DNA from 2 places in the Chitinophaga sancti genome. Region 2 is predicted to be linked to the other one. Evidence: riboswitches for the same ligand, from Rfam matches in the RefSeq annotation. Region 2 holds a riboswitch; the other holds the start of a gene.

Region 1 (15,054 bases), 2.4 Mb from region 2:
TCCTGGACATTATTATGGTGATGGCGCCACTGGGTTTGGGCGTTTATTTCGCCTGCCAGATTGCGGAGCTGGGTCCGCAATTGTTCGTGACCTATGCCAGTTCTATGAAGATCTATTATGGGTTTGGCATTGTTTACTTCTTCGTGGGGTTTTCCTTTTACGCTTTCCTGGCCGGTGGGTGGAAGGGGATCATTACATTTTGGAAATATAATATAGTGCCTTCCCTGACCGCATTAGGGTCTTGCAGCAGCATTGCGACCATTCCTGCCAACCTGGAAGCGGGGAAGAAAATGAAGGTGCCGGAAAGTATTAATAACGTGGTGATACCATTAGGTGCCACGCTGCATAAGGATGGATCCAGTATTTCTTCGATTGTAAAGATCGGGGTGGTATTTGCGCTGTTTGGAAGGGATTTTTCGGGGGTGGATACGATCCTGCTGGCATTGGGGATTACAGTGATCGTGAGTATTGTGGAAGGAGGCGTCCCCAATGGAGGGTACATCGGGGAGCTCCTTGTAATGTCTGTGTATGGATTTCCGGTGGCGGCTTTGCCAGCGGTAATGATAGTTGGTACGCTGGTGGATCCGCTGGCTACTGTATTAAATGCAACAGGTGATACGGTAGCTGCGATGTTGGTGACCAGGGTGCTGAAGGGGAAGAAGTGGATAACCGAAAAAACGGATGGCGAAGATCTTCCAGCCAGCGGTGGTAAATAACCAGCATCCAAAAGGGCCAGCATTCTATCACGGGTCCAGCAAATCATGAAGATCTTCCTGCCAGCTTTAGTCGCTAACCAGCATCCATATGGGCCAGCATTCTATCACGGGTCCAGCACATCACGAAGATCTTCCTGCCAGCTTTAGTCGCTAACCAGCATCCAAAAGGGCCAGCATTCTATTACGGGTCCAGCACATCATGAAGATCTTCCTGCCAGCTTTAGTCGCTAACCAGCATCCATATGGGCCAGCATTCTATCACGGGTCCAGCACATCATGAAGATCTTCCTGCCAGCTTTAGTCGCTAACCAGCATCCAAAAGGGCCAGCATTCTATCACGGGTCCAGCACATCATGAAGATCTTCCTGCCAGCTTTAGTCGCTAACCAGCATCCAAAAGGGCCAGCATTCTATCACGGGTCCAGCGGATCATTAGGATCCTCCTGCCATGCCTTTTCATCCGGCAGGAACCTGTTCGTCGTATCATCCACTCTCTCCATTTCCTTATAAGGTACATAGCCGATTTCTTTTACAAAACGGGGCGCCATCTTCTCAATCATCAGCGACTGCATGGGATCAGTAATTATAAGCCCCGGTTTGGTAGCCGGCATATTAAACAGGTACATCAACCTTTCCGTATTACGGATATTCGTCGTCGTATGTCTTGCATGTGGTTCTATGATGATGGCACTATCCGGAATACCCAATTTTGTCATCAGGTACTTCTTCATTTCCACTGCCTCACAGAAAGGCGTTTTGTACGGATGTACATGTCCACCGGAAACGACGATGTAAGGTGCGAGTTTGTTATTATAAGCTTCCACAGCCAGTCTGCAGCGATACATTCCTACTGAATCCATGCTCTGTCCTTTCTTTCCGGGACCTGCGCCGGGCACGAGGATCACACTGTACTTGTAGGCATTCCAGTAAATCAAACGGGACCTTTTAAAAGCCGCCGCATTACGACCGGCATACAGTGGTTCGTAACGGGTGGCCTCATCCCTGCCATTTACTTCCAGTGCGGTGAGGGCTGCCTGCAATGACTGGCGATAAAAGGAACCTCCCATTTTGTGCTGTAAACCTGTTTTCACAGCAGGTAAATCAGATGGCTGTATAGAAGCGCTATCGATCGCTGCATAGCGGGGACGTTCACCCTGTAAATACACTTCGTAAATGTGGTTCATACCCTTGGCGATATCTCCCCATACTTTGCGGATATAAGCCGTATCATTTTCTTCATCATATACCGGGTAACGGTTCACTACCTTCAGGCGTTGTACCATTTCCGTCATATAATTGTTAGTATTTACTAACTGTACAAACTCATCTCCTGTTCTGCGGATTTCGTCCGGGGTCCATTCCAACGCTTCGCCCAGGCAGGCCGCATTGGTACAGGTACTGAGTGCCGTTTGTAAACGGGTGGCTCTTTCAGTTGCGATGGTGTTAAATACCGCATCTTTTTGTACGATATCATGCGTATCTCCTTTTCTTTCCAACATATAGAGAAAGTAAAAAGACTTCCTGATTTGTACCTGCTGTGTAGCCGTAAACGTGATGCGTGCCGGAACAGTGGCGCGTGGTTTTGCTACCGGCTTGTGATAATGTTTACTCTTGTGTTGCCCAAAGGTCATTGTGGTGGCCAGTAGCCCTGTGCAAAGGCCAATGGCAAAGATCTTTCTGTTCAATTTCATTTTATTTCCTTTCCATTTTTCCAAATTGCGGTAATGCTCCTGGTGGCTTTGATATCCTCTGCCGGATTGCCATCAAGGATCATAAAATCTGCTTTATTTCCTGGTATTAAAGTTCCTGAATGATGTGCGCCGTTTAGCAATTTTGCCCCATTGGCGGTGGCACAGGTAATAACTTTGAGTGGGGTGAGTCCTGCCTCGGCCATCAGTGCTAATTCTAAGTGTTCTGAAAAGCCCTGTGCACGGGTGGGTTGTGCACCAGAGTCGGTACCCATACAAATGGGGATGCCGGCGCTGTCCAGTTTATGTAAGTTTGTTTTTGCGATATTGAAGGCTCTGATTTTTTTCTCACGGTCCTTGTCGTTCTGCTGGGGCATACGTTTTAATTCATCGTATACACCGGGTTCAAGGGAGTGAATAAAAAAGTCATCATTTATCCAATCAGGCAATTGTGTGCCGTATGCAAAATTGTATTTGTCTAAAGAGAGTGTGGGAATATAATAAGTACCTTTTTCTTTCATCAGGGTAATGAAAGCATTATCTACCACCTGATCACGGATGCTATGTGCCAGCAGGTCGATGCCATCGTTCACTAAGTTGCGGGCATCTTCCAGGTAATAGACATGAGCAGCTACTTTAATGCCATGGGCATGGGCAGAAGTAATAATCGCCTGGTAAATATCAGGCGTCACTTTGGGATTTCCATCCACCCATATCTTTACAAAATCAGGATGTAGGGCCGCCAGTTGTTCCATGGCAGCTGTTGCCGCTTCAGGAGTAAGGGCCCGTTGGATATGTTTTCCAAATGCGCCGGGAGGTACGCCACCGTTAGCCCCAAAGCCATAGCCGGCAGTATAAACGGTAGCGCCGGGTATAGCGCCTTTTTGAGAGGAATCGCGGAATGGCCAGATCAGTGGCTGATCCGTACCCATACTCAATACGGCGCCGATGCCGTAGTGTAAATATTGTTCCAGCTGCCGTTTCACATTCGCGTCCGTATAATTATTGGCGGTAGCTGTATTTCCTTTTATCAGTCCCAGGTGCCCGTGGGCATTGATCAGCAGCGGCATGACCGTTTTGCCGTTCATGTTAATGCGTCTGGCGTTTTTAGGCAGGTGTTTAGTATCCGGAAAAGAAACCACCTTATCTGCCTGGATCACCATATTTGCATGCTGGCGCACTGGCGCGCCGCTGCCGTCTATGAGCGTAATATCTTTCAGTACCGTAAGGGGTCCCTGCTGCGCAAAAATTAGGCAGCTTTGAAATATTGCCCCTATGGTCATCAACAGATAATTCTTCATTCAGTATTGTTTGCAGTATTGCAAACTACGAACTATCAGTTAAATATCGCGACCGTTGCGGACTGAATTTGATGAAAGGCATGAGCGAGGTCGGCCAGAAGGTCTTCCGGTTCTTCCAATCCCACGCTTAAACGGATCAGGCTATCCGCTACCCCGGCGGCTCTGCGCGTTTCGTCAGGGATAGATTTATGGGTCATGGCAGCCGGATGGCATAACAAACTTTTAACACCACCAAGGCTTTCAGCAAGCTTAAAGTATTTGGTGCTGGTCACAAATTGCTGTGCCGCAGCTTCCGTATCTGTTTTTAGGGTAAAACTCACAATGCCTCCGAATCCTTTAGACTGCTTTTTCGCAATATCATGGTGAGGGTGTGATGAAAGGCCGGGATAAAATACCTTATCGACCAATGGGTGCTGCTCCAGGAAGCGTGCAATCTCTTTTGCATTGGCACAATGCTGACGCACACGCAGGTGAACGGTTTCGATACCACGAATTAACAGGAAACTGTCGAATGGTGACAATATTGCACCACAGGCATTCTGGTAAAATTTGATTTCAGCTCCCAATGCAGGTTCTTTGGTGACAACCACACCTGCTATCAGGTCACTGTGTCCACCCAGGTATTTGGTAGCGCTATGGATGACGATATCTGCACCTAACAACAGGGGTTGCTGTAATACCGGGGTACCAAAAGTATTGTCTACGGCAAAGAGGATTTTATGGGCTTTGGCTATTTTCGCGATCGCCCCGATATCCGAGATCTTTAAAGTTGGATTAGTGGGTGTTTCCAGCCAGATCAGCTTTGTAGCGGGTGTGATGGCGTCCAGTACATTTTGTACATCGCTGGTATCTACATAAGTGACTTTGATCCCAAACTTTTTGTACACCTTGTCAAAAAGGCGGAAAGCGCCCCCGTAAATATCGTCTACAGCAATGATTTCAGCTCCTGATTGCAGCAGTTTTAATACAGCGTCGATAGCTGCAAGTCCGCTGCTAAAAGCGATGCCGGTACTGCCGCCTTCCAGGCCGGCCACGATTTTCTCTACCGTTTCGCGTGTAGGATTGTTGGTACGGGCATAGTCATAGCCTTTGTTCACGCCGGGTGCTTCCTGAACGAAGGTAGAGGTCTGATAAATCGGAACCGCGATAGCACCTGTTAACGGATCTACCGGAATGGAATGGAGAAGGTGGGTGATGTTGCTCATCGGTTTGTTTTTTAGTTGATGATGAAATTGATTAAACAGGGTTCCGTGAGAGCTTATCAGAAAGGAGTGGGCATAAAAAAACTCACCTGGATAGTCAGGTGAGTTTAAAAGTATATTGAGTAATATCGATCAAATCTACTGACTTATCTTTCCCGGTTTGATCCGGGATGGATGTAGCACCTTTCCTGTTTGGTGGAACAGGATGGTTGCTAAGGCTTCGCAGGGCCATTTCCCTCTGCCTTTCTTGATAAGGTATCTTAAAGAACTGATGCAAAGATAAAGCGGGAAATTCCAAATTTCCAAGAAAATGAAGCAAAAAAATCTTCTTTCGCCTTCGGCAAAAGAAGATTTCCTTAGCGGAGGGACAGAAAGGGAAAGGAATACAAGAGAAATTACCTGCCTCGGAGAGATTTTATTTGGTTTACTAAACACCGTTCAGTAAGTTTGCATTGTAAATTAAATCATTATGGGGATATCTGACAGGAAAGAAAGAGAAAAACAGGAGATGCGGAAGCTGATTATCAGCGCTGCCATGGAGATGTTTATTAAAGATGGATATGAGAAAACCTCGATCCGCAACATTGCAGAAAAGATTGAGTATTCCCCTGCTACCATCTACCTGTACTACAAGGATAAAGACGAATTGTTTTACGAGATCCAGCGCGAAGCGTTTGATCAGCTGCATGAATACTTCCAGGTGCATGTTGTTTCTGCCGATCCCATGCAGCGACTGCGGGAATTGCTGAAAGCATATATCGAATATGGCATTGCCAACCCGGACCTCTACGATCTCATGTTCATACTTCGCTCTCCTATGAAAGCGGTGCAGGAAGATGATTTCTGGGAAAATTGTAACGGCTCCTTTCAGTTCCTGCTGAATACAGTAGAAGCTGCCAAAGACCACCTCCGTTTCTCTGATCCTGTAAAAGCAGGAATGATCTTTTGGAGTTTAGGACATGGCATTATCGCCCTCTCTATCCGTGACAGGATGAAAGTGACCAGGTTGAATGAAGGAGAGCAGGCATCCCTTGTCCAGTCTGCAATACAAGAGTTTATGCAAATTATTCAGAAATAAATTGTTTGTGTCAACCATCAGGTTGACACAAATAATAATCCACCTTTTTTCATTGACACTTAACGTGTCTTTTTTTATACCACTTTACTAAACAGTGTTCATTATGTCAACACGCATTAAAAAAAGACTTTTGTTCATAGTAGCTATCCTGGGCGCATCATTCCGCCTTTCTGCCCAGGATACGCTGCTTGAACACTACATCCGGGAAGCCTTTACCCGCAACCAGGGCCTACAGCAGCGCAATTTCCAGCTGGACAAATCGCTGTATGCCCTGCAGGAAGCCAAATCACTCTTTTACCCCAGCGTGAGCCTGGAAGGTGATTATACCCGTGCAGCCGGTGGTCGTACCATCGACATTCCACTCGGAGACCTGCTGAACAATGTGTACTCGAGCCTCAACCAGCTCACGGGCAGCAACCAGTTTCCACAGCTGAAAAATCAATCCGTGCTCCTCAATCCCGATAATTTCTACGATGCCAAACTGCACACCACCCTCCCGCTCATCAACACAGAGATCTGGTATGCCAACAAAATCCGCAGCGAAAGTATTTCCCTGCAACAGGCAACAGTAAACGTGTATAAGCGTAAACTGGTGAAGGATCTCAAAACTGCTTACTACCAGTACTACCAAAGCTGCCGTGCTGTTGAAATCTACAACGCTGCCATGCTGCTGGTAGATGAAAATATCAGGGTCAATAAAAGTTTTATTGCAAACGGAGTGACCAATACCACTGCCCTGACACGCTCCCAGGCAGAACAACAAAAAATTATCACCAATATCACCAGTGCTGAAAACCAACGCACCCTATCAAAAGCATATTTCAACTTCCTCCTCAACAAACCCCTGAACGATACTATTCTTCTGGACAGCACCACTTTTGCTACCGCTTCCCTCCTGCCGGTAGCCGATACCAGCACGATTACAAAACGGGAAGAACTGCAACAGCTGGAACAGCAAAAAAAGATCGCAGGTCTGCAATACAAACAATACAACTCCTACCTCGTTCCGAAACTCAGCACCTTCCTGGACCTTGGTTCACAGGGCTTCAACTGGAGTGTAGACAATAAAACCCGCTATTTCTTATGGGGTGTACATCTGCAGTGGGACCTCTTCACCTCCGGTCAGCAAAAGCACAAAGCACAACAGGCAGCCATTGAAATAAAAACCGTCGATGCGGCTTACAACGAAATATATAGTTCGCTGCAACTCGCACTCACCACGGCTTACAATAACTACCATACCGCTGTCGCTAATTATCAGAATGCTCAAACACAACTAGCCCTTTCTGAAAAATATTACCGCGATCAGTTCAAAGTATACAAAGCCGGTCAGCTCCTTTACCTGGAACTGCTGGATGCGCAAAACCAATTAACCAACGCACGCCTGCAGGTAGCTGTTGCTTTTGCAGGGGTACAAACTTCTATGGCCGACATTGAATTGCAGGCCGCCGCTTACCAGTTATAATAACAATATTAAACGTTGATATATGAAAACTATTCACGCCATCTTACTACTCTCTTTTCTCGCTGTCTTCGTTGCTTCCTGTGGAGATAACAAAGCCGCTGAAAACAAAAATACGACTGAAGTGATCCCGGTAAAACTGTTGCCACTAAATGGTCAGCACACAGGTACCGCTACCATAGCCGTGTCCGGACAATTTACTACTGACGATGAAACCATGCTTTCTTTTAAAACCGGTGGTATCATTCAAAGCCTTGCTGTGAAAGAAGGCGATGCGATCAAAACCGGTCAGGTACTGGCTACCCTCAATCCTACTGAGATCAATGCACAGGTTACGCAGGCACAACTGGGTTTTGAAAAAGCACAGCGTGACTACAACCGTGTACTACACTTATACCAGGATAGCGTAGCCACACTGGAACAATTGCAGAATACAAAAACGGCGATGAACATAGCAGAGGAACAGTTTAAATCAGCTGAGTTCAATCGCAGTCATTCACAGATCCGTGCCACCTCTAACGGGTATGTATTACGTAAACTCGCTAACGAAGGTCAACTGGTGCAAGCTGGTACTCCCATCTTCGAAACGAATGGTGCAGCTGCCGGCAACTGGCTGCTGCGGGTAGACCTGAGCAATAAACAATGGGCGGAAATCCAGGCACAGGACAAAGCGACGATTGAAATTGAATCAGTACCAGGAAAGACGTTTGAAGGTACAGTAGTACGTAAAACAGAAGGTCTGAATCAGACCAGTGGTACATTCAAAGCTGATATTCGTTTGAATGGTGCAAAGCCTGCAGCTATTGCCTATGGCATGTTTGGCAAGGCGACGATTGAGCCTGCAGGTGGGAAAGTGAAAAATCAGGCGAATGGTGGTGATGGAAAATCTGAGGCTGGAAGGACTACAGGTGATGGTAGATCAGAAGCAGGAAGGGCTGCTGGTGATGGAAAATCTGAGGCTGGAAGGACTACAGGTGATGGTAGATCAGAAGCAGGAAGGGCTGCTGGTGATGGAAAATCTGAGGCTGGAAGGACTACTGGTGATGGTAGATCAGAAGCTGGAAGGACTGCTGGTGATGGAAAATCTGAAGCAGGAAGGGCTGCTGGAGAAGGTAGGTTACAGGCAGGCAGGACTGCTGGTGATGGTAGGTCTGAAGCCGGCAGGGCTACAGGTGATGGCGCAACAGCAACAAACAATGGCCCATGGGCTATCCCTTACGAAGCCCTGATGGAAGGCGATGGCAGTACTGGTTATGTATTCATCACCAACGATAATAAAACGGCAAAGAAGGTCACCGTGACCATCGGTGGTATGGAAAAAGACCAGGTGATCATTACCAAAGGTCTGGAACAGGCAGGTGCACTCATTATTTCCGGCAGTGCTTATCTCACTGATGGCAGTCCGATCAGTGTAAAATAAGTTTAACCGTTTCAACTATCAGCACATGAAAATTTCAACATATGCGGTAAAGAATTACCAGTTTACCCTGGTCATCTTTATCATGATTATTACACTGGGCATCACGACGATCCTTAATATGCCCCGTTCCGAAGACCCGGAAATGCATGCGCCTACTTACTCTGTGGTAGTCGTGTATCCCGGTACCAGTCCGAAAGATATGGAAGACCTCGTGGTAGATCCACTCGAAAAAGAACTCTATGCACAGGAGAATGTAAAAAGGTTGCGTACCTCTATTGGCGATGGTCTGGCCGTGATCAGGGTAGAATATAAATATAGCAGCGATGTAAATGAAAAGTACCAGGAAGTGCTGCGTGTGGTAAATGGTAAACGCGGAGAACTGCCAGAAAATATACGCATTGAAGTGATGCGGTTCCAACCAAGTGATGTAAATATCCTGCAACTGGGCCTTGTATCTGAAAATGCGTCCATGGACAAACTGCAATATTATGCTGAGAAATTGCAGGATGAACTGGAAAGACTGAAGGAACTGAAAAATGTAGAGATTCATGGTGTACCTGGCAGACAGGTGCGGATTGAATTGCAGATGGAGAAGATTGCACAGATGGGAATTTCTGTGAACAGTGTGATCAGTAGTTTGCAGGGAGAAATGGCGAACATCCCAGGTGGTAGCATTGATGCAGGGAATCGCACTTACAATATCAAGAGTAGCGGTAGCTATAAATCACTGGATGAGATCAGGAATACAGTGATCAATGTAAATAGTAATAAGAATATTTTTCTGCGGGATATTGCGAATGTATATTATGGTTTTAATGATGAAACGTATGCTACCCGCCTGAATGCACATCGCTGTATATTCCTGGTGGCTGCGCAAAAAGAAGGTGAGAATATCAGTAAGACAAAGCAGGTGTATGGCCCGGTGATTGAGCAGTTTAAGAAAAAATTGCCGGCTAATATTGACCTGGTAGAAAATTTTGATCAGGCACAAAATGTAAACAGGCGACTGAGTGGGCTGGGCGAAGACTTTATTATTGCGATCCTGCTGGTGGCGGTGACCCTGTTGCCACTAGGTTTCAGGCCAGCGCTGATTGTGATGATCTCTATTCCGCTGTCTTTGTCTATTGGGATCATATTGCTGAATGTATTTGGTTATAACCTGAACCAGCTGAGTATTGTTGGTTTGGTGGTAGCGTTGGGTTTGCTGGTGGATGATAGTATTGTGGTGGTTGAAAATATTGAGCGATGGATGCTGGAAGGGCATAACAGAATGGAGGCGACACTGAAAGCGACCAAGCAGATTGGACTGGCAGTAATCGGGTGTACGGCAGCATTGATCATTGCCTTTATGCCACTGGTATTTATGCCTGAAGGTTCCGGTGATTTTATCAGGGGTTTACCGCTGGCAGTAATCTTTAGTGTACTGGCCTCCATGCTTGTATCATTGACAATCATTCCTTTCCTGAGTAGCAAATTGTTGAAAGCGCATACCGGTCATCCGGATGGTAATATCTTTATGCGTGGGTTGAAACGCCTGATCCATGGCAGTTACAGTAAATTGCTGGATGGAGCACTGAGGCGCCCTCTATTAACTATCGCAGCGACAGTGATCATTTTTGCCGGTTCTATTTACCTGTTCAAAATAATAGGATTTGGGTTATTCCCCGCTTCAGAAAAGCCACAGTTCCTCATCAATATTACAACACCGGCACAGTCTAACCTGCCCTATACACGGCAGATTGCGCTGGAAGTGGAGAAGGTGTTAAAGAATGAAAAGGATATACAATACTTTTCTACGAATATAGGCAGGGGTAATCCACGGGTGTATTATAATATTATACAGGAGCATGAAAGAAGTGACTATGCACAGATCTTTGTACAGTTGAAACCCGAGACCTCTCCTGAAAAGAAACTGGTATTAATTGATAAACTACGGCAGCTGTGGACACCTTATCCGGGTGCGAAAGTAGAAGTGAAAAACTTTGAGCAGGGACCTGCCTTACCGGCACCGGTAGAGATCAGGTTGTTCGGCGATAACCTGGATTCACTGAGAACGTTAGCGGGTCGTGCAGAAGAAATGTTGCGGAAAACACCGGGTACTATTTATGTAGACAATCCTGTGAAGTTGCTGAAGAGCGATATCCGGGTGGTAATCAATAAAGAGAAGGCGCAGCAGCTGGGTATTCCAAGTCTGAATATAGATCGTACGGTGAGACTGGCAGTAGCAGGTTTGAACCTGGGGCACTATGCAGATAGCAATGATAATGACTACGACATTTTGCTGACGAGGAATAAGGAGGGCAGACCAACGATGGATGTGTTCAACAGTCTGTATGTAAATAACAATGATGGAAAGGCGATTCCTTTGAGCCAGGTGGCAGATTTGAAAATGGAGAACTCTCCGATCAGTATCAGTCACCAGGAGAAGCGAAGAGTGGTATCTGTAACGGCTTTTGTAGATAAGGGAGTATTGGTGGATAAGGTGCTGAATGATGTGATAGCGAAGATGGATGCGATGCAGTTGCCAAAGGGGTATTCTTATGAGATGGGCGGTGAGATAGAATCAAGGAAGGATTCATTTGGGGATTTTACCAGTATTATTATCCTGACGGTGTTTATGTTTATAGCGGTGCTGATATTGGAGTTCAGGACATTCAAGAGCACGTTTGTAGTATTGTCAGTCATCCCATTGGGGGTTGTAGGAGCGGCAGTAGCTTTATGGATGACGGGCAATTCCTTGTCTTTTGTGGCAATCATTGGTATGATTGCGCTGGCGGGGATTGAGGTGAAGAATACAATATTGCTGGTAGACTTTACGAACCAGTTGAGAGAGCAGGGTAAGTCGCTGGATGAGGCCATCCGGGAGGCGGGTGAGATCAGGTTCCTGCCGATAGTGCTGACATCATTGACGGCGATAGGCGGGTTGATACCGATCGCGATCAGTACGAATCCTTTGATAGCGCCGTTGGCGATCGTGTTGATCGGCGGGTTGATTAGTTCGACGTTGTTGTCGAGAGTAGTGACGCCGGTGGTGTATAAACTGATGTACTGATAAACGGCAATTAAGGCGGCAGCGGACAATATAAAAACGGGATGTATCATAGTTTTGATGCATCCCGTTTTTTTTTGCTATAAGAGGAGCTTCCAAACATGACTTTCATTCTGTTTAGATATGATGATGGTTCTATTTTCCTGATTCGTCGCGTCTTAGCTTTAATGCTATTTCCAGAGCGCGTTTTTAACCATAAATCTTTTGTTATGAGAACAGTGAAAATGAAAATTCTGGTGCTACTATTTACGGTGGCATGTGTTGTACCAGCTTTTGCACAACAACAGGATACTGTTAAAGTCAGTAAAGAAAAACCTAAAGAGAAATACCCTCAATTCCTGTTCAAAGGCTTATTGCAGGCACGGTATGTAACGTCACTGACAAACCATGTAGACATAGATGGTTTACATCATACTGATGATGAATACACGAGTAACGATTTTGATTTGAAACGGGTACGTTTACAGGTACAGGTAAAATTGACCAAACGCACAGAGGTGGTTGTACTGGCGAACCTGGCCGACTTTAAATCAGACCCGAAAAACAAAGTGCTGGAAAACGCCTACATGAAATACAGCTTTAGTCCCGGGCTTAACCTGGTCTTTGGACAATTCAGGCCATGGTTTGGTATAGAGGAAACCTACCCGGTTGATGTGATCAAATCCATGGACTATTCCAATCAATACTACGAGTTTGCAAAGAATGGCTGGACCAGTTTCCAGGAAGGGGCAGCTATAATGGGAGATATTAAAATAGGTCAATTAGGCACACAGTATTCCATTGCTATCGTCAACGGGAATGGCAGGAACCAGCCAAAGGACAAAGATAACGGGAAACAGCTGATGTCCAGGCTGGTATTTGACCTGTTTTCAAAGAACGGGGTAAAGCTGGGCTTAAACGGCGGATATGGTAAGGTATTCCGGAAAGATGTACATGCCCTGGGTATTGATTTAACAGGAAACATAAAGTTCAACGAAAAGTGGGGGCTTGATATGCAGGCCGAAGCCAAACAGGGAGTCAATCATGTCATGTATTATTCCCTTAAGGAAGCAGACAGGGCAAGCCACTTAGGCGACTATATGATGCGGGCGGTTTATTTTCTGCCCAACCTGCGATATGATATCAATTATAAAAATCTTAGTTCAATCGAGTGTTCCATCCGGTACGAGTATATGGATGTCAATTACAAACTGAACCCTAATCCAAGACATAGTTTCACGCCAATGATCAGTTTGGGTTTCCTGAAGAACTATGATGCCAGAATACAGCTGGGCCTGATAATGGAAAGATATAATAAGGAAACAGATAATACAACAGAACATAATAGCAATACGCTTATACTCCAGTTGCAAAGCAGGTTTTAGTACTGCAGGTTACCATATCAACAATATTATAAAAACAGTGTATCATGAAAGAAATTAATCTAAAGAACGCTATAATAACCCTGGTAATCGGTGTGGTTATCTGGTTTATTCCCGCCCCTCAGGGAGTTAAACCTGAGGCATGGCATCTTTTCGCAATATTCATATCCACCATATTGGGCATTATATTAAAAGCCGCCCCGATGGGTACGATGTGTATGATCGCTCTTGGCATCACCGCCGTTACACAGGTGCTGGCTCCGGGTGAAGCCGGCAAATCCATTACACTGGCCCTGAAGGGGTTTGGTGATAAAGTGATCTGGCTGATCGGGATTTCCTTTTTTATTGCAAGAGGTTTTATCAAAACCGGGTTAGGTAATCGTATTGCATTCCTTTTTATCAAAGTTTTTGGTAAAAGTTCTCTTGGCCTGGCTTACGGACTGGGGTTGGCTGATCTTTGCCTGGCCCCTGCTATTCCCAGCAATACTGCCAGGGGAGGTGGCATTATCTACCCTATCATGAAATCCATGGCCATGAATTTCGGGTCATTGCCTGATAAACCAGAAACACACAGGAAATTGGGTTCATTCCTGACATTGAACAGTTATTACATGAACCTTATCGCTTCTTCCATGTTTCTTACCGGCACTGCCAGTAATCCCATGTGTCAGAAGTTTGCCGCTGATTTAGGTATCAATATTTCCTGGATGTCCTGGGCGGTTGCCGGCTTTGTTCCTGGCATAGTCGCTTTCATCATGGTGCCCCTGGTGCTGTATAAATTATACCCGCCGGAACTGAAAAGAACACAGGATGCACCTGCCATGGCTACTGAGAAGTTGAAGGAGATGGGGCCTGTGACTAAAAATGAATGGCTGATGTTGGTTGCTTTTTTTGTACTGCTGGCTTTGTGGATTACCGGCGACATGTTCAAAATAGATGCAACCACTACGGCCTTTATAGGGCTTTCACTGCTCTTGCTGACATCTGTACTTACCTGGGAAGATATCAAGGGTGAAAAAGGCGCATGGGACACCATTGTCTGGTTTGCAGTTTTAGTAATGATGGCAAGCTCACTGAACGATTTAGGATTTATCGGATGGTTTAGTGAGTTAGTCAAAACACAGATTGGTGGCTTATCATGGGGCATAGCATTCCCTGTGATCATCGCGGTTTATTTTTTTAGTCATTATATTTTCGCCAGCGCTACCGCACATGTGGCGGCAATGTATGCCGCACTGTTAACGGTAGGTGTTTCCGTTGGCATCCCGCCCATGTTGCTGGCAATGATGCTGGGCTTTTTGGGTTCTATATATGGGGTACTCACTCATTATGGACACGGGCCAGCGCCGGTCTTTTTCGGCAGCGGTTATGTGGACCTTAAATCGTGGTGGCTGCTCGGCCTGGAAATCGGGTTGGTTTTACTAGTCATCTATATGGCCGTTGGAGGCGGATGGATGAAGCTGATTGGTTATTATTAATAGCAGTCAGTCCGGATTACGTCATAAATAGACAGATTTTGAATACTGTAACAAGGAAGATCATCATGTGCCTGACCGGGCTATTCCTTTGCTTTTTTCTGGTCATCCACTTTTTGGGGAATTTGCAGCTTTTTTTACCACCTGAAACAGCACAGCATAACTTTAATGCATACTCGCATTTTCTATCGGGCAACATATTCATTAAGATTGTTTCCTACGGGCTTTACAGCTGTATCATTGCACATGCCGTGGATGCATTGTTCATAACGTATCAAAACAGGAAGTCGGGAGGAGCCTACA
Region 2 (15,054 bases):
GTGACCCTGGATCCGGATAAGGTAGACTACCCTGCAGATGAGGCAGCCCGCAAAGAAGCATGGCGCAAGGTGCTGAAATATCGTACCCTGGAAAAATACTCCGAACTGGTAGAAGCCCGCGACAAGCAGGATAAGAAAGATACTGCAAAGGCGAAAACCGATGTTCAGCTGGAAGCCGACGCCCGTGCAAAGGTGAAGCAGGTATACGATCGCTACTTTGACCGTTTGAAAAACAGACAGGACGACAACGAGCGCTTCAGCACTTATGTAAATAGTATTACTGCTACGATGGATCCACATACTGACTTCTTCCCTCCTGATGAAAAGAGAGCGTTTGAGGAGCAGATGGCAGGTAAGTTCTTCGGTATTGGTGCACAGCTGCGTGAAGAAGATGGTAAGATCAGGATCGTAAGCATCGTAACAGGTAGTCCAAGCTGGAAAGAAGGGAGCCTGAAAGCAAACGATGTGATCCTGAAAGTAGCACAGGGTGACAAAGAGCCACTGGACATTACCGGTTATGCTGTAGAAGATGCCGTAAAAGTGATCAGAGGTGAAAAGGGTACTGTGGTGAAGTTGACTGTAAAAAGCGTAGATGGTACAGTAAAAGATGTTTCTATTGTACGTGACGAGATCGTACTGGACGAAACATTTGCAAAATCAGCGATTATCGGTGGTCAACATAAAATAGGTTACATCTACCTGCCTGAATTCTATGCAGATTTCCAGGACAGAAACGGTGCCCGTTGTGCCGAAGATGTAGCAAAGGAAATTACGAAACTGAAAGCTGAAAATGTAGAAGGTATTATCCTTGACCTCCGCTTCAATGGCGGTGGTTCCCTGCAGGATGTAGTGCAGATGGCTGGTCTGTTTATTCCGGATGGTCCGATCGTACAGGTGAAATCCCGTACTGGCGATCCAATGGTACTGCGTGACCGTGATAAGAGTGTACAGTATGGTGGTCCGCTGGCAATCATGGTGAATGAATACAGTGCATCTGCTTCCGAAATCATGGCAGCTGCTATGCAGGATTACAAACGTGCGGTGATCATTGGTAGCTCTTCTACTTATGGTAAAGGAACTGTGCAGCGTATGTTCAGCCTGGATGAGTTCTACTCCAACAAGGAGTTAGGTCCGCTGGGTGCGATCAAATTGACACAGCAGAAGTTCTACCGTGCAAATGGTGGTTCTACACAGCTGAAAGGAGTTTCTTCCGACATCGTATTGCCAGATCCATATTATGAAGTAGCTGAGCGTAAGGATAAAGATGCACTGAACTGGGATGAAATTCCAAAGGCAAATTATACACCTTGGGTAGACCCGGTTCCGGTAGCTGCGCTGAAAGCAAATAGCGACAAGCGCCTTGCGAACAACGAAGCGTTCAGGATGATGAATGACAATATCGCTACCCTGAAGAAGATGGATGCACAGGACAGTTATTCTCTGAACTATTCGACTTACAAAACAGAACAGAAGAATAATGCGAATGCGCTGAAACGCTATGATTCAGTAAATGATAAAGTGAAAGAACTGGAGATTTCCAGTCTGAAGGTAGACCTGGACAAGATCAGTAATGATACTTCTAAACTGGCCCGTAATAAGGATTGGTTGAAGTTCAGACAGAAGGATATTTACCTGGATGAAGCGGTGAATGTGATGAATGATCTGATTGGAATGAGTGCTTCTAAAGTACAGGGTAGGTTGGCGAATAAGTAATAGTCTTATTAAGATAAATAAAAAAGCATCTGTCTTCAGACAGATGCTTTTTTATTTATCCGGTGGCCTGCTTTTTAAAAAGAAGTTATTCGCCGCTCAATAATCTTATCAGATTCTTTAATTCCTCCTGCTTGTACATGTCCTTGTCATCCTGGAAGCATTTAGCCAGTTCTTCCAATAAGAACTGGATGATCCTCGTGTTCGACTGTGGCATGTAATAAGAAGGTGTAGGAGGGAGGGACATTCTTTTCAGATAGTTTTCCACATCCTGGTGGGAATAGATCTGTCCCTGAATAGGATCAATAAAGAACAGGATCCTGTAATCGTCCGGGTTGGCCGGCTCTGAAAAATCGTAGAAGCTATCAAAATAGGCGAGGATAAACTGTCTTGGGATGTTCACCGCATACACAGGCAGGTCCAGCATAGCACAAAGGCTCTGGTAGACGATACCATTGGTAAGCGGATTTCCTTTCTTGGATTCCAGCACCTGGTTGATAAAGAACTGGTTCTTCCGCACATAGGCCACCTCTTCTCCTTTCAGCCCGAAGTAGTTGTAGATCATGCTGTTCAGCACATTGATCTGCTCCAGGGGGGTGAGGTAGTTATTGAGTTCCAGCCATATATTACGCTTGATCTTTTCGATTTCGTTGAGGACGGAATTTGTCTGAATATCAGGAAACTGATAGCGGGCAACCAGGATGGCTCCCTGTAGAAGATCAGGGATTTCGGCCTTATTCCACTGCTGCAAGGCCATCTGCAGGTCCATGTAGTGAACCCTGTGAATCAGTTGTTCTATTCTTTCCTGAATAGATTCATCTACGGTATTCTCCCACAGGTTCTCCAGATTTGGAATGATCTCTTTTCCAAACAACAATATCTTGCTGGCAACGGTATCATATACCTCCTGGTCCGGATCGTCCAGAAGATGGAACAAAGCATTTATTTCTTTGGTCTCGTGCATAACAAATCAAATGTGCCGATGTGCAAATATGCTAATCCCTGAATCATCCAAATGGTATAGGACAGGTCTTTTTGTAAAAAAAGACAGCCTTATATACACACCGGCACATTCCTGTAGTAGCACATTATTCGGCTTTTTTCTTTCTAGGAGGTGCTTTTTTCTTAGGAGGGTTGGCTTTCACATCTTCGATGATAGCTTTTGCTTCCTCCACCGTAATATCCGCAGCGGTATCGATCTTCTCCTTTGGTATTTTGTAGTTCCTTAAGCCTTGCTTAATATACGGACCATAGGGGCCTTTGAGTATCTGGATTTTTTCTTTTTCAAATACTTTGATGGTACGTTCATCTTTTGCAGTACGTTTTTCTACGATCAGCGGGGCTATTTCATCGAGTTCCACTGTGTAAGGATCCATTTCCTTTTTCAGGGAATAGAATTTCTTATCGTGTGCTGCATATGGACCGAACCGGCCTATGTTCACTGTTACATCTTCTTCTTCAAATTTACCCAAATTGCGGGGAAGTTTGAACAGCTCCATTGCCTCATCTAAAGTAATGGTTTCGATGCTTTGTGTTGCCTTTAATTTTGCAAAGCGTGGTTTCTCCTCATCTTCTGCCTTTCCGATCTGCACCATTGGGCCATAACGCCCCATACGTGCTACGATAGGTTTGCCGGTAGATTCTTCGGTACCCAGTTGTCTTTCTCCTTTCACCCTTTCAGCATTTTCCAGGGTGTTTTCCACATCCTTGTGGAAAGGAGTATAGAACTCATTCAGCATTTTGTTCCAGATCTTCTTACCATGTGCCACCTCGTCAAACTCTTCTTCGATCTTGGCGGTGAAGCCGTAGTCCATTACATTTCCGAAGTATTGGCTCAGGAAGTCGGTTACGATCATGCCCAGATCTGTCGGGAACAGTTTGGACTTTTCAGCACCGGTATTTTCAGCGTCTGTTACTTTAGTGAGTTTGTCATCTTTCAGCGTCAGAATGCGGAAGTCTCTTTTCACACCTTCTTTATCACGTTTTTCCACATAGTTACGCTTCTGGATGGTGGTAATGGTTGGCGCGTAGGTAGAAGGTCGGCCTATGCCCAGTTCTTCCAGTTTCTTTACCAGGCTTGCTTCCGTATAGCGGGGAGCAGGGCGGGTAAAGCGTTCGGTCGCTTTCATTTCCTTCAGGTCCAGTACCTGTTTCAGCGCGAGTGGTGGCAGGGAACCATCCTGTTCCTCATCTTCACTTACATCTTCATCATCGCGGCCTTCCATATATACTTTCAGGAAGCCATCGAATTTCAGTACTTCACCGCTGGCAGTCAGCTCATCGTGGTTGGTAGAGATATCGATTTTGGCGATTGTTTTTTCGAGTTCAGCATCGCTCATCTGGCTGGCGATAGTACGCTTCCAGATCAGCTCATACAGTTTGCGGGTATCGCTGTCGTCTACAGAAGCATTCTCCATGTAGGTCGGGCGGATGGCTTCGTGCGCTTCCTGGGCAGACTCGTTCTTATTTTTGAACTTGCGGTGCTGGTGGTAGCGCTCCCCGTAGTTAGTTGTAATTGCTTTCTGGATATCCCCCAAAGCGGTATCTGACAGGTTGACTGAGTCAGTACGCATGTAGGTGATCTTACCACTTTCATACAGTTTTTGTGCCAGCAGCATGGTTTTAGACACGCTATAGCCGAGTTTACGGCTGGCTTCCTGCTGAAGGGTAGAAGTGGTAAAGGGAGCGGCAGGAGATTTTTTGCCGGGTTTTACCTGAATATCTTTTACGGTGTAAGCAGCACCGACACATTGCTGTAGGAATTTCTCCGCATCTTCTGCGGTTTTGAACCGGGTAGGTCCTTCGGCCTTGAAGGTAATGTTCTTACCATTCAGGTCTTTAGAAATGAAGAAAGCTTCTACTTTAAAGCTGCTTACAGCAGTAAAGCCGTTGATTTCTCTTTCCCTTTCCACGATCAGTCTTACCGCTACGGATTGCACGCGACCTGCAGAGAGGTGGTTACGCATACTCATTTTACGCCAGAGCACCGGTGACAGCTCAAAACCTACGATCCTATCCAGGATACGTCTGGCTTGTTGCGCATTTACCAGGTTCATGTTGAGTAGGCGGGGCTGTTGCACGGCTTTTTCAATGGCGGGCTTCGTAATCTCGTGGAAAACAATACGTTTTGTAACTTCCGGGTCTAACCCCAGTACTTCACATAAATGCCAGCTGATGGCCTCCCCCTCACGGTCCTCATCCGTTGCTAACCAAACCTCTTCGGTTGTCTTGGCCAGCTTCTTCAGGTCCTTCACTACCTTTTCTTTGTCATCGGGGATTATATACTTAGGTTTGAAGTTATTGTTGATATCAATGCCCATATCATCCTTCTCAAGGTCACGGATGTGACCAAAGCAGGATATGACCTCGAAGTCGCTGCCCAGTATTTTTTCAATCGTCTTGGCTTTGGCCGGAGACTCAACAATTACTAGATTTTTTGCCATGAATGCCGTCTTTATGTGCTACTAGATACGTAAAATTCCGTATTAAATTGTATAAAACCGCTTTAAGTAAGTTCCTCAAAATTTAAGTGCTCTCTCTGGCGGGAGGATGGCCAACTGATCAAAAAGGGGCCATCCGATTTTTGCAAGTATATAAAAGAAGTGGTAGAATAAAAAATCAGTCTGTTTTAAAACATTGAATATAAATGTAATATTTTTGGGAAATCCATTAAAAATGAATGATTAACAGTTTAATGGTTAAATTGCTGGATAACAACGCTGAACGGAAGGGAAACGTGCTGTATCATATAAATGTATGAGCCCGGCAACCTAAATTTTGCTTTTATCTGACCGGTACACCATAATATATTAATAACCACTTTTACCCGATGAACATAGTAATTATTGGCGCGGGAAATATTGCGCATTGTTTCGGTACACTATTAAAAATACACGGACACCAGATTTTACAGGTTATAAGCCGTAAGAAAGAAAATGCTCAGATATTAGCAGAGAATTTACATGCATCGGCTAGTGACGACCTCCTGGATATCAATATGGAGGGAGACATTTATTTATTGGCAGTGAGTGATTCGGCCATTCCGGAACTCAATGACGAGCTCCGACTGGGCAAAAGGATCGTATTGCACACGGCAGGGGCCGTATCCCTGGATGCCATCAGGCGCATTTCTACCCATACCGGGGTGATGTATCCTTTACAATCTATTCGTAAGGAGGTAAAAAATTATCCTGTGATCCCCCTTTTGCTGGAAGCCAGCAATGACGAGGTAATGCGCAGACTGCAATCTATCGCACAGAGTATTTCGTCTCAGACTGAGATAGTTAGCTCCGAACAGCGGCTTCAATTACATCTGGGCGCGGTACTTGCTAATAATTTTACTAATCACCTGATCGTGAGGGCAAAACAGTTTTGTGAACAAATGGGACTGGACTTCAGTTTGCTTCAACCCATCATCAGGGAAACTTTTGACAGGCTTGAAAAGTTCGCTCCTGAAACGGTGCAAACAGGTCCTGCCATGAGAAATGATGAGGAGACGATGTCTAAACACAGAGCTTTGATCCAGGATCAGCCACACTTGCAGAAAATTTATAAGGTGATGTCTGACAGCATTTATGATTTCTATAATGCCTGACATCAAAAATCTATACTACTTTTGCGCAATACGATATTTTAATAAACGCAATGAACGTTTTATCTCTTTTTAAGCCCATCACCACTTTTGTGTTTGATGTAGATGGCGTACTCACAGATGGTACTGTTCAATTATTACCAAATGGGGAGCAATCACGTAGAATGAACATTAAGGATGGGTATGCTTTGCAGCTGGCCGTAAAGAAAGGTTACCGTATCGCCATCATATCGGGTGGACGATCTGAAAGTGTGGTAAGCCGGCTACAGGGATTAGGAATAAAAGATATTTATACCGGCATTACTGATAAACAGGAAAAGCTGCAGGATTATGTATTCGAGAATGACCTGCAATGGGAGCAGGTCATTTTTATGGGAGACGATATCCCGGATTACCGTGCTATGCAACTGGTAGGCTTGCCGGTATGTCCGGCCGACGCTGTACCTGAAATCAAAAGTATATCCCGTTATATCTCACCGGTAAATGGTGGTAATGGCTGTGTAAGGGAAGTAATCGAGAAGGTGCTGAAACTTAATGGGCACTGGACGATAGATGAAGAAATAGCCAGCCGCTGATTTATTTCCAATTAATTGATTATGAAGTTACTGACAGCTTTTTTCAAACTGGTACGGTATCCAAACCTTTTATATATAGCACTTACGCAATATTTACTACAATACTGTGTAGTAGCGCCTATACTCCATTATAATGGTGTGGAACCTTCCTTGTCCGTGGCATCTTTCTGCCTGCTGAGTTTATCGACAGTGCTGATTGCTGCTGCCGGTTATATTATTAATGACTATTTCGATATTAATATTGATATCATCAATAAGCCTGACAAAATGGTGCTGGACAAGGTGATCAACCGTCGCTGGGCCATGGCCTGGCACACCATTTTTAACCTGGCAGGAGTGAGTATTGGTTTTATTGCTGCATGGAAGATCGGTCAGATCTACCTGGGCTTTACACAGGTACTGTGTTCACTGTTGCTGTGGTTTTATTCTACTTCCTTCAAGCGTCAGGCACTGATCGGCAATGTCGTTATCTCCCTGCTCACAGCGCTGGCTGTGGTAGTGGTAGGCTTTTATGAGAAACAGATCTATGAAAGCTTTGAAGCCATCATGTCTCCCGAAGGCAGAAAGCTGATTCAGATAATCGGTATCTATGCAGTATTCGCTTTTATGATTTCGCTGGTAAGGGAAATTGTAAAAGACCTGGAAGATTTAATCGGCGACAGCAAAGATGGTTGTCGCACGATTCCAATTGTATGGGGTGTGGAACCAGCTAAGAAGATTTGCTATGGATTACTGCTGGGATTGCAGGTGCTGATTGTGGTAGTTGAGGTAAGAGTAGCACTGATAGGCTGGTATATTGCGATTGCCTACCTGGTTATTTTCGTACAGGCGCCTTGTTACTATATATATTCTTTACTGAAAAAAGCACACCTGCCGGAGCATTATCACAAAGTGAGTTCCCTGGTAAAACTGGTGATGCTGTCAGGTATTCTGTCGATGGTTTTCTTTAAATTATTCCTCTGATGTATACAGGCAAACGTGTCATACTGGGTTCCCGGTCACCCCGGCGCAAACAGCTGCTGGAGCAGGCAGGTATTCCCTTTGAAGTGAAGGTAGTAGAGACGGCAGAGACCTTTCCTGCCGATATGCACATCCCGGATATTCCCGTTCACATTGCGCGTCAGAAGGCAGTAGCCGTAGTGCCTTTGTGCCAGGCAGACGATATCATTATTACTGCTGATACGGTCGTAGTACTGGATGAAACTATTATCGGAAAGCCAAAGGACAGGGAGGATGCAATCCGTATACTAAGTGCACTCAGTGGCAGGGAGCACCGTGTAATAACAGGGGTGATTATAATCCGCAATGGTGAGGAAGACGCTTTTTCAAAAGAAACAGCAGTACACTTCAAACCATTGACGACAGAGCAGATCACGTATTATGTAGATCACTTTAAACCCTATGACAAGGCCGGTGCTTATGCCATACAGGAATGGATTGGTGCGGTAGGTATTGACAGAATCGATGGCTGTTTTTACAACGTGATGGGATTGCCTGTAAGCAATGTCGTAGAAAGATTATAAAAAAAACGGCGCCCTGATCAGAGCAGGAACGCCGTTTCATTTTGGTTGGTTAATACTTTGATACTTCCTATTAACACAATTTCTATTCCAATACCAGCAGGTTTACATCTGGATTATTCAGCCATTTAGCTTCCTTCAGCTTTTCCAGATTGATCACCCCAACTATATAACGCCAGGTAGAGGATTCATATTTTTCAGAGATATTGTAGAAGTCTGGCAGATGTACCTGATCGGCTGTACGATAACGCAGATAAATCTTTAACTGCACATCGTTGGTAAACACCGGAGAGTTAGCCTGCTTGATCTTCTTATACTCGTATCTGTAATTGTATGTCAGTGCAGAGATGTCGGAAAGCACTGCGCTACCAGTAGCGGTACCACCGGCACCTTTACCAACAAAGAACTGCTTGTCGGTAAATGCACTTTCGAGCAGAATACCATTGTACTCATTGTATACATCATACAGCAGGTTGTGTTCCTTCACGAGATGTGGTAATACTGATGCATTCACACTCCCGTTTTGCCTTCTACAACCAGCTATGAGCTTCACTGTAGAGTTCCTTTGTTTTGCGAACTGAATATCGAAATCATTCAGGCGATGTATACCAAAATTGAATACTTCTTCCGGTTTTACGAATGTACCAAAGGCGTGTAACAGTAAGATAACGATCTTGAATTTTGGATCGTACCCTTCGATATCCAAAGTAGGGTCAGTTTCTGCAAAACCCAGCTCCTGCGCCTTTTGAAGAGCTTCGTCAAAGCTTTGATTTTCTTCGAATATTTTCGTGAGGATGTAATTTGTAGACCCGTTACAAATACCTTCTACTGCATTGAGCAGATCATTGTCGTAGTATTCTTCCAGGTTACGTACGATCGGAATACTGGCACAGCTGGATGCCTCATAGAGGAAAGGCACCTTGTTTTCTACCTGTAACTGGTAGAGTGCTGGCAGGTTTTCGGCGATCATGCGTTTGCTGGCGCTTACTACTGCTTTACCATTACGCAGAGCGGTGCTTACGATTTCGAAAGCAGCTTCTGTTTCATTGATCAGTTCCACTACTACATCGATAGTAGGGTCCTGTAAGATATCATTTTTGTCTGTAGTGAAATAGCTGGCGTCGATTGGACGAGGCTTATTGGGGTCCTTGATACATATTTTCTTAATACGCGCATTGATACCTTTAGTTCTGTTCAATACTTCGTAAAGTCCTTGTCCCACACAACCAAATCCGAAAATCCCCAGATTGATAATTTTGTTTTCCATGTTCAATACTTAGTGCTGCATTCAGTGTCCGTTGCAAAACGGTTTTGCGTTTATTGTAAAACTGTAATTTGTTTACCTGCAGGCAGGTTCAGTTTATCCAGTGCCTGTTTGAGGTCGTTAATGAGATCTTCTGCATCTTCAATACCTACAGAGAGGCGGATGCAGGAATCCGCGAGACCTGTTTTCTTGCGGTGTTCTTCCGGAATATTCCGGTGTGTCATAGTAGCTGGATGATCCAGCATACTCTTTACACCACCAAAGCTTTCTGCGAGTTTAAACAGCCGGGTGGCGTTCACTACTCTGATTGCATTTTTGATGTTGTCACTTTTGAGAGAGAAGCTCACGAGTGCACCGTATTGCTTTTGTTGCTTACGGGCGATGTGGTGGTTTTTGTGCGATGCCAGTCCGGGATAGAAAACCTTATCCACAGCGGGATGTGCAGAGAGCCAGGCGGCGATGGCCATGGCATTGCTACATTGCTTATCGAGGCGCAGGCAGAGGGTTTCAATGCCTCTGATCGTAAGCCATGCTTCGAAGGGACTGAGTATACTTCCTGAAATATTTTGATTGAAACGTAACTGATCGGCCAGTATTTTGGTGTTGACTACAACCAGTCCTGCGATTACATCGGTATGCCCTGCAAGATACTTGGTAGCACTATGTATCACGATGTCTGCACCCATTGGAATAGGTTGTTGCAGCAGTGGTGTACACAGGGTATTGTCTACTACCAGCAGTACGTTGTGCTGTTTGGCTATCTTGCTGATGGATTTGATATCGGATACGCGTAATGTAGGGTTGGTGGGCGATTCCAGCCAGATCATTTTTGTATTTGGCGTGATGGCAGCCAGTACTTTGTCGGTATTGCTGGTGTCTACAAAGTTTGCTTTGATGCCAAAGCGTTCAAACATATGCTGGAACATCTGGAAGATACCGCCATAAGTATCTTCGACAGCCATGATCTCATCTCCTGATTTTAATAGTTTCATTACTGCATCGATCGCGGCCATACCACTGGCAAAGGCAAAACCTGCGTGGCCTTCTTCGAGGCTGCAGATAATGTTTTCCAGCACCTTGCGGGTAGGATTGTTGGCACGGGAGAATTCAAACCCTTTGTTGATGCCGGGTGATTCCTGTACGAAGGTAGAGGTCTGATAGATGGGAACGGAAATGGCGCCCGTCAATTCATCTATCGGGATACTATGTAATAACTGTGTAGCTATTTTCAACGCAAAGTAATTATACGGTTATGAACAGGTGGTTCAGAACGATAACTACCCAAAATAAAAAAGGCTCTTCCGTAGTTGGAAGAGCCTTTTCAGTATTATTAAGTACGATGAAAATGTCAATCTCTGCCAACTTATCTATCTCCGGTTATATGTATAACCGAAGCCGGAATTAGCACCTTTCCCTCGTTTGTTAAACAAGGTTGGTTGCTAAGGCATCGCAGGGCCAAGTCCCTCCGCCTTTCTGGATAAGTCATCTATAAAGAACTGGGTGCAAAGTTAATGGTAACTCTATCAGATTTCCAAAAAAAGAAAAATTTGGAAATCTGGTGTTGGGAATGCTAAATTTATTAGTAAAGATGAATTTATGACCATTGTTCAGATTGCCCCGCTCCTCACAGAGGAGCTGTTCCAATATATTTGGCAACATCGTTTGTTTACCCTTTCCCACTTGCATACGATAGAAGGAGAGCCTGTGCAGGTACTTCAACCGGGAGTACTGAATACCAATGATGGTCCGGATTTTAGCAATGCCCGGTTGCGGATAGGCGATGCTACCTGGGCTGGAAATGTAGAATTGCATTTAAAGACTTCTGACTGGTACAGGCACAATCATCAGCGGGATTTACGGTATAAGAATGTGATTCTGCATGTGGTGTTTGAGCATGATCTGGATGAGACGACGACGCAGGGAATTCCTTGTCTGGAATTGCAGTCGGCTATTCCCAAAATGTTGCTGAACAGGTATGCGCAGCTGAAACATTCCGGTCATTTTGTGCCTTGTGGAGGGAATGTGGCAACAGTAGAGCGGTTGATCTGGAGAAACTGGAAAGACCGCATGCTGGTAGAGCGGTTAGAAAGCAGGGCAAATATGATGAAAGAGTGGCTGAATAAGAGCAGGAATAATTGGGAGGAGTGTTGCTACTGGGCGATTGCACACAGCTATGGGATGCCGGTAAATGGAGATGCATTTCTGAAGCTGGCCCAATCCCTGCCATATACACTGCTGGTGCGGAATAAGCATAATCTTGTACAGTTAGAAGCGCTTTTATTCGGGCAGGCGGGAATGCTGGAAGGGCAGTTTGTAGATGATTATCCATTAGAACTGCAGGCAGAATATGTATTTCTGAAGCGGAAATATCAACTGCTGTCATTGTTGCCTCATCAGTGGAGATGGTTGCGGATGCGGCCTTCTTCGTTTCCTTCGGTGAGGCTGGCCAGCCTGGCGGTATTGTTACAGCAGGGGAGGGATCTCTTTGCCCGGCTGCTGGAAATGAAAGATCTGCAACATTTTCAGCAGGTACTGTTTGCGCAGCCGGAGGGCTATTGGAAGGATCATTACAGGTTCGATACCCCGGCGGTGGTTATGCGCAGACCGGGCATAATGGTAACGAGGAATGTGATCATCAATAGTATTTTACCCTTGTTGTATTTATATGGCAGGGAGAAAGGATTGCCGGAATACCAGGAAAAGGCGTTGGGCATGATGGAAACGCTGCCCGCAGAGGAAAACAGTGTGATGGAAGGCTGGAAAAAAGTGGGGATACTGGCAGGAGATGCCGCAGATTCCCAGGCATTGCTGCACCTGAAGCAGCACTACTGTGAGGAAAAGCGATGTTTGGAATGCGCTGTAGGATGCAAATTGCTGAAGACTGGCATTGCCCTGTAACCATTTTACTCCGAGTGCGTTATATCTAAGTGAAGACGAGGCCGGGGGATAAAAACAAATTTACACATGAAAGAAAAAACGTGTAGGTTTGTAATGATAAGTATACCAATATTACGCCCCTTACGTTTATTAGTAATGGTGGGCGATACAGTTAGACTCAGGATACTTTTGTTTGTAATTCGTGATGAGGCTGGTCAATCATAATTTAATATTACTCCCTTAACAAAAACAAATCTATACAGGTGAAAAAATTACACTTATTCTTGCTTTTATTGGTAGCGGCAGGTGGATTGAAGGCACAGGACAGTAGCTCGTCGGTGAAGTCAGGAGTACAGCACAGGGAGCAGAAGAAGTCTAAGCCCGTTGCCTCATTTAAACAGCAGGAAGAACTGGAAAATGTATATCAGCGTGAGTTTTCAGTAGGTGCACGTCTTAACACCGACGGTTGGAGCGGTTTTCTTGAAAAAGGATATCGCAGCAGCAGAACGAAAGTGACTTTTTTCCAGTTTGAATTTGCAGAGAAGAAAGATCCAAAAGAAGATAAGAAGTCTGGTGCGATCAAGGGAGTAGACCAATACGGATTTGTATATTCTGAAAAACCTTATATCTATGGTAAGCAGAATAACTTTTACCAGGTGAAGATCGGTATCGGGCAGCAGAAATTGTTAGGTGGTAAGGCCAATAAGAACGGGGTGTTGGTAAATGCCTTTTACTATGGAGGTCTTTCAATTGGGTTGCTGAAACCTTATTACCTGAATGTAGTTGATCCGGATGATGGTGTAACCGTAAAGTCTATCAAATATGGTGAAAGCGTAGCTGATAACCAGGCATTCCTGGATAGAAACTCTATCATTGGTGGCGGTGGATTTGGGAAAGGCTGGGGAGAGGTGACAATAGCGCCAGGTGTACATGCCAAAACAGGTCTTCGTTTTGACTGGGCCAGATTCAATGAAGTAGTGAGCGCGCTGGAGGTTGGTGTAAATGCTGAATATTATACCAAGGATATACCTATAATGGTTGAAAACGATCCTAAGAAGTTCTTTTTCAATGCTTATGTAGCTTTACAGTTCGGTAAGCGCTGGAATAAGAAGAAGTAAAAATGAGAAATAATATAAAAAACGCTTTTGCCCCGGCAAAAGCGTTTTTTATTGGATTCCCTCAAGAAGTACTATTTTTGTAATCTTAAAGAAAGGATCAGAGATGCAAGAACCAATACTCACGACCGCAACACCTTGCAGTACAGCACCTGATGCTGCACCTGCCCCCAGGACTAAAAAACCTGATTGGCTGCGTGTCAAATTACCAATAGGAGAAAACTACAAACAGGTGCGTAGCCTGGTAGATACCCATAAATTACATACTATCTGCGAAAGCGGAAACTGCCCTAATATGGGTGAATGCTGGGGAGCCGGTACTTCTACCTTCATGATATTAGGAAATGTATGTACACGTAGCTGCGGATTCTGTGCCGTAGCCACTGGCAGACCAGAAGCAGTTGACTGGGATGAGCCTCAGCGTGTGGCAGAAGCTATCTTTCTGATGAAGGTGAAACATGCTGTGATCACTTCCGTAGACAGGGATGAGCTGAAAGATGGTGGTTCCATCATCTGGGCCAACACCATCAAGGCTGTAAGGTCGTTGAGCCCTGAAACTACTATGGAAACCCTGATCCCTGACTTCAGAGGCCAGTGGGAAAACCTGCAGCGTATTATCGATGTAGCACCAGAGATAGTTTCTCATAACCTGGAAACTGTGGAGCGCCTGACAAAACAGGTGCGTATCCAGGCTAAATACCACAGAAGCCTCGAGGTGATCCGCCGTCTGAAAGACGGAGGTATGCGTACCAAGAGCGGTATCATGCTGGGTCTGGGTGAAACCAAAGAAGAAGTGATCCAGGCGATGCAGGATCTGTATGATAATGGTTGTGATGTAGTGACCCTTGGTCAATACCTGCAGCCTACACCAAAACATCTGCCTGTAATACGGTTTGTTCACCCGGATGAGTTTGCAGAGTACAGAGAGATCGGTTACGCAATGGGACTCGATTATGTTGAATCAGGACCATTGGTAAGATCCTCCTACCATGCAGAGAAGCATATCCATAGTGGGCGGCCAAATAAATAACTGATCAAGTTTATTAAAATCCATCAGCGGTGATGGATTTTTTTATTTCCATCATATCTTCGCATCTCAATTGCGATTAGAATATATTTGTAAAAATAGGAGTGCATTTTATAACCAGCAGACCTTGAGTTACTATCCCAACTAATTCAACAGTTGTCAAAATAATAGACAATCTGTTGATTTATAGAGATAGAAAATTTAATTGAATAGTTATCTTCGCAACACATTTTTCAAATTGTTTCAGGGAAATATGCGGATATTTCCCGGTATATGCCCATATATACGACCAGAACCGCAGCTTACACCTACATTACCTGCAACCTACCTGTTTGATTGTTAGTACATATTGATCTGTGCTTAGCCGGTATTGTG

What was found. Region 2 has a riboswitch for S-adenosylmethionine ahead of SIO70_RS11175 (PLP-dependent aspartate aminotransferase family protein). Riboswitches for the same ligand answer to the same signal wherever they lie in the genome.
Region 1: linked by a shared signal. The riboswitch ahead of SIO70_RS20635 (PLP-dependent aspartate aminotransferase family protein) and the one ahead of SIO70_RS11175 (PLP-dependent aspartate aminotransferase family protein) in region 2 are both predicted to bind S-adenosylmethionine.

The regions. Positions count from the first base shown of each region.
Region 1 covers NZ_CP139247.1:5,043,597-5,058,650, reverse strand. The annotation lists gene SIO70_RS20650 (dicarboxylate/amino acid:cation symporter) at 1-716, shown strand, start outside; gene SIO70_RS20645 (YdcF family protein) at 1,129-2,406, opposite strand; gene SIO70_RS20640 (amidohydrolase family protein) at 2,403-3,704, opposite strand; gene SIO70_RS20635 (PLP-dependent aspartate aminotransferase family protein) at 3,740-4,909, opposite strand; SAM riboswitch class I at 5,050-5,163, opposite strand; gene SIO70_RS20630 (TetR/AcrR family transcriptional regulator) at 5,376-5,984, shown strand; gene SIO70_RS20625 (TolC family protein) at 6,088-7,449, shown strand; gene SIO70_RS20620 (efflux RND transporter periplasmic adaptor subunit) at 7,472-8,866, shown strand; gene SIO70_RS20615 (efflux RND transporter permease subunit) at 8,892-11,918, shown strand; gene SIO70_RS20610 (porin) at 12,125-13,279, shown strand; gene SIO70_RS20605 (anion permease) at 13,324-14,754, shown strand; gene SIO70_RS20600 (succinate dehydrogenase cytochrome b subunit) at 14,793-15,054, shown strand, end outside.
Region 2 covers NZ_CP139247.1:2,661,521-2,676,574, forward strand. The annotation lists gene SIO70_RS11135 (carboxy terminal-processing peptidase) at 1-1,713, shown strand, start outside; gene SIO70_RS11140 (transglutaminase-like domain-containing protein) at 1,799-2,674, opposite strand; gene topA (type I DNA topoisomerase) at 2,799-5,153, opposite strand; gene SIO70_RS11150 (Rossmann-like and DUF2520 domain-containing protein) at 5,540-6,304, shown strand; gene SIO70_RS11155 (KdsC family phosphatase) at 6,355-6,876, shown strand; gene SIO70_RS11160 (geranylgeranylglycerol-phosphate geranylgeranyltransferase) at 6,898-7,839, shown strand; gene SIO70_RS11165 (Maf family protein) at 7,839-8,399, shown strand; gene SIO70_RS11170 (homoserine dehydrogenase) at 8,482-9,663, opposite strand; gene SIO70_RS11175 (PLP-dependent aspartate aminotransferase family protein) at 9,714-10,892, opposite strand; SAM riboswitch class I at 11,021-11,144, opposite strand; gene SIO70_RS11180 (DUF2851 family protein) at 11,257-12,558, shown strand; gene SIO70_RS11185 (hypothetical protein) at 12,801-13,655, shown strand; gene lipA (lipoyl synthase) at 13,759-14,682, shown strand.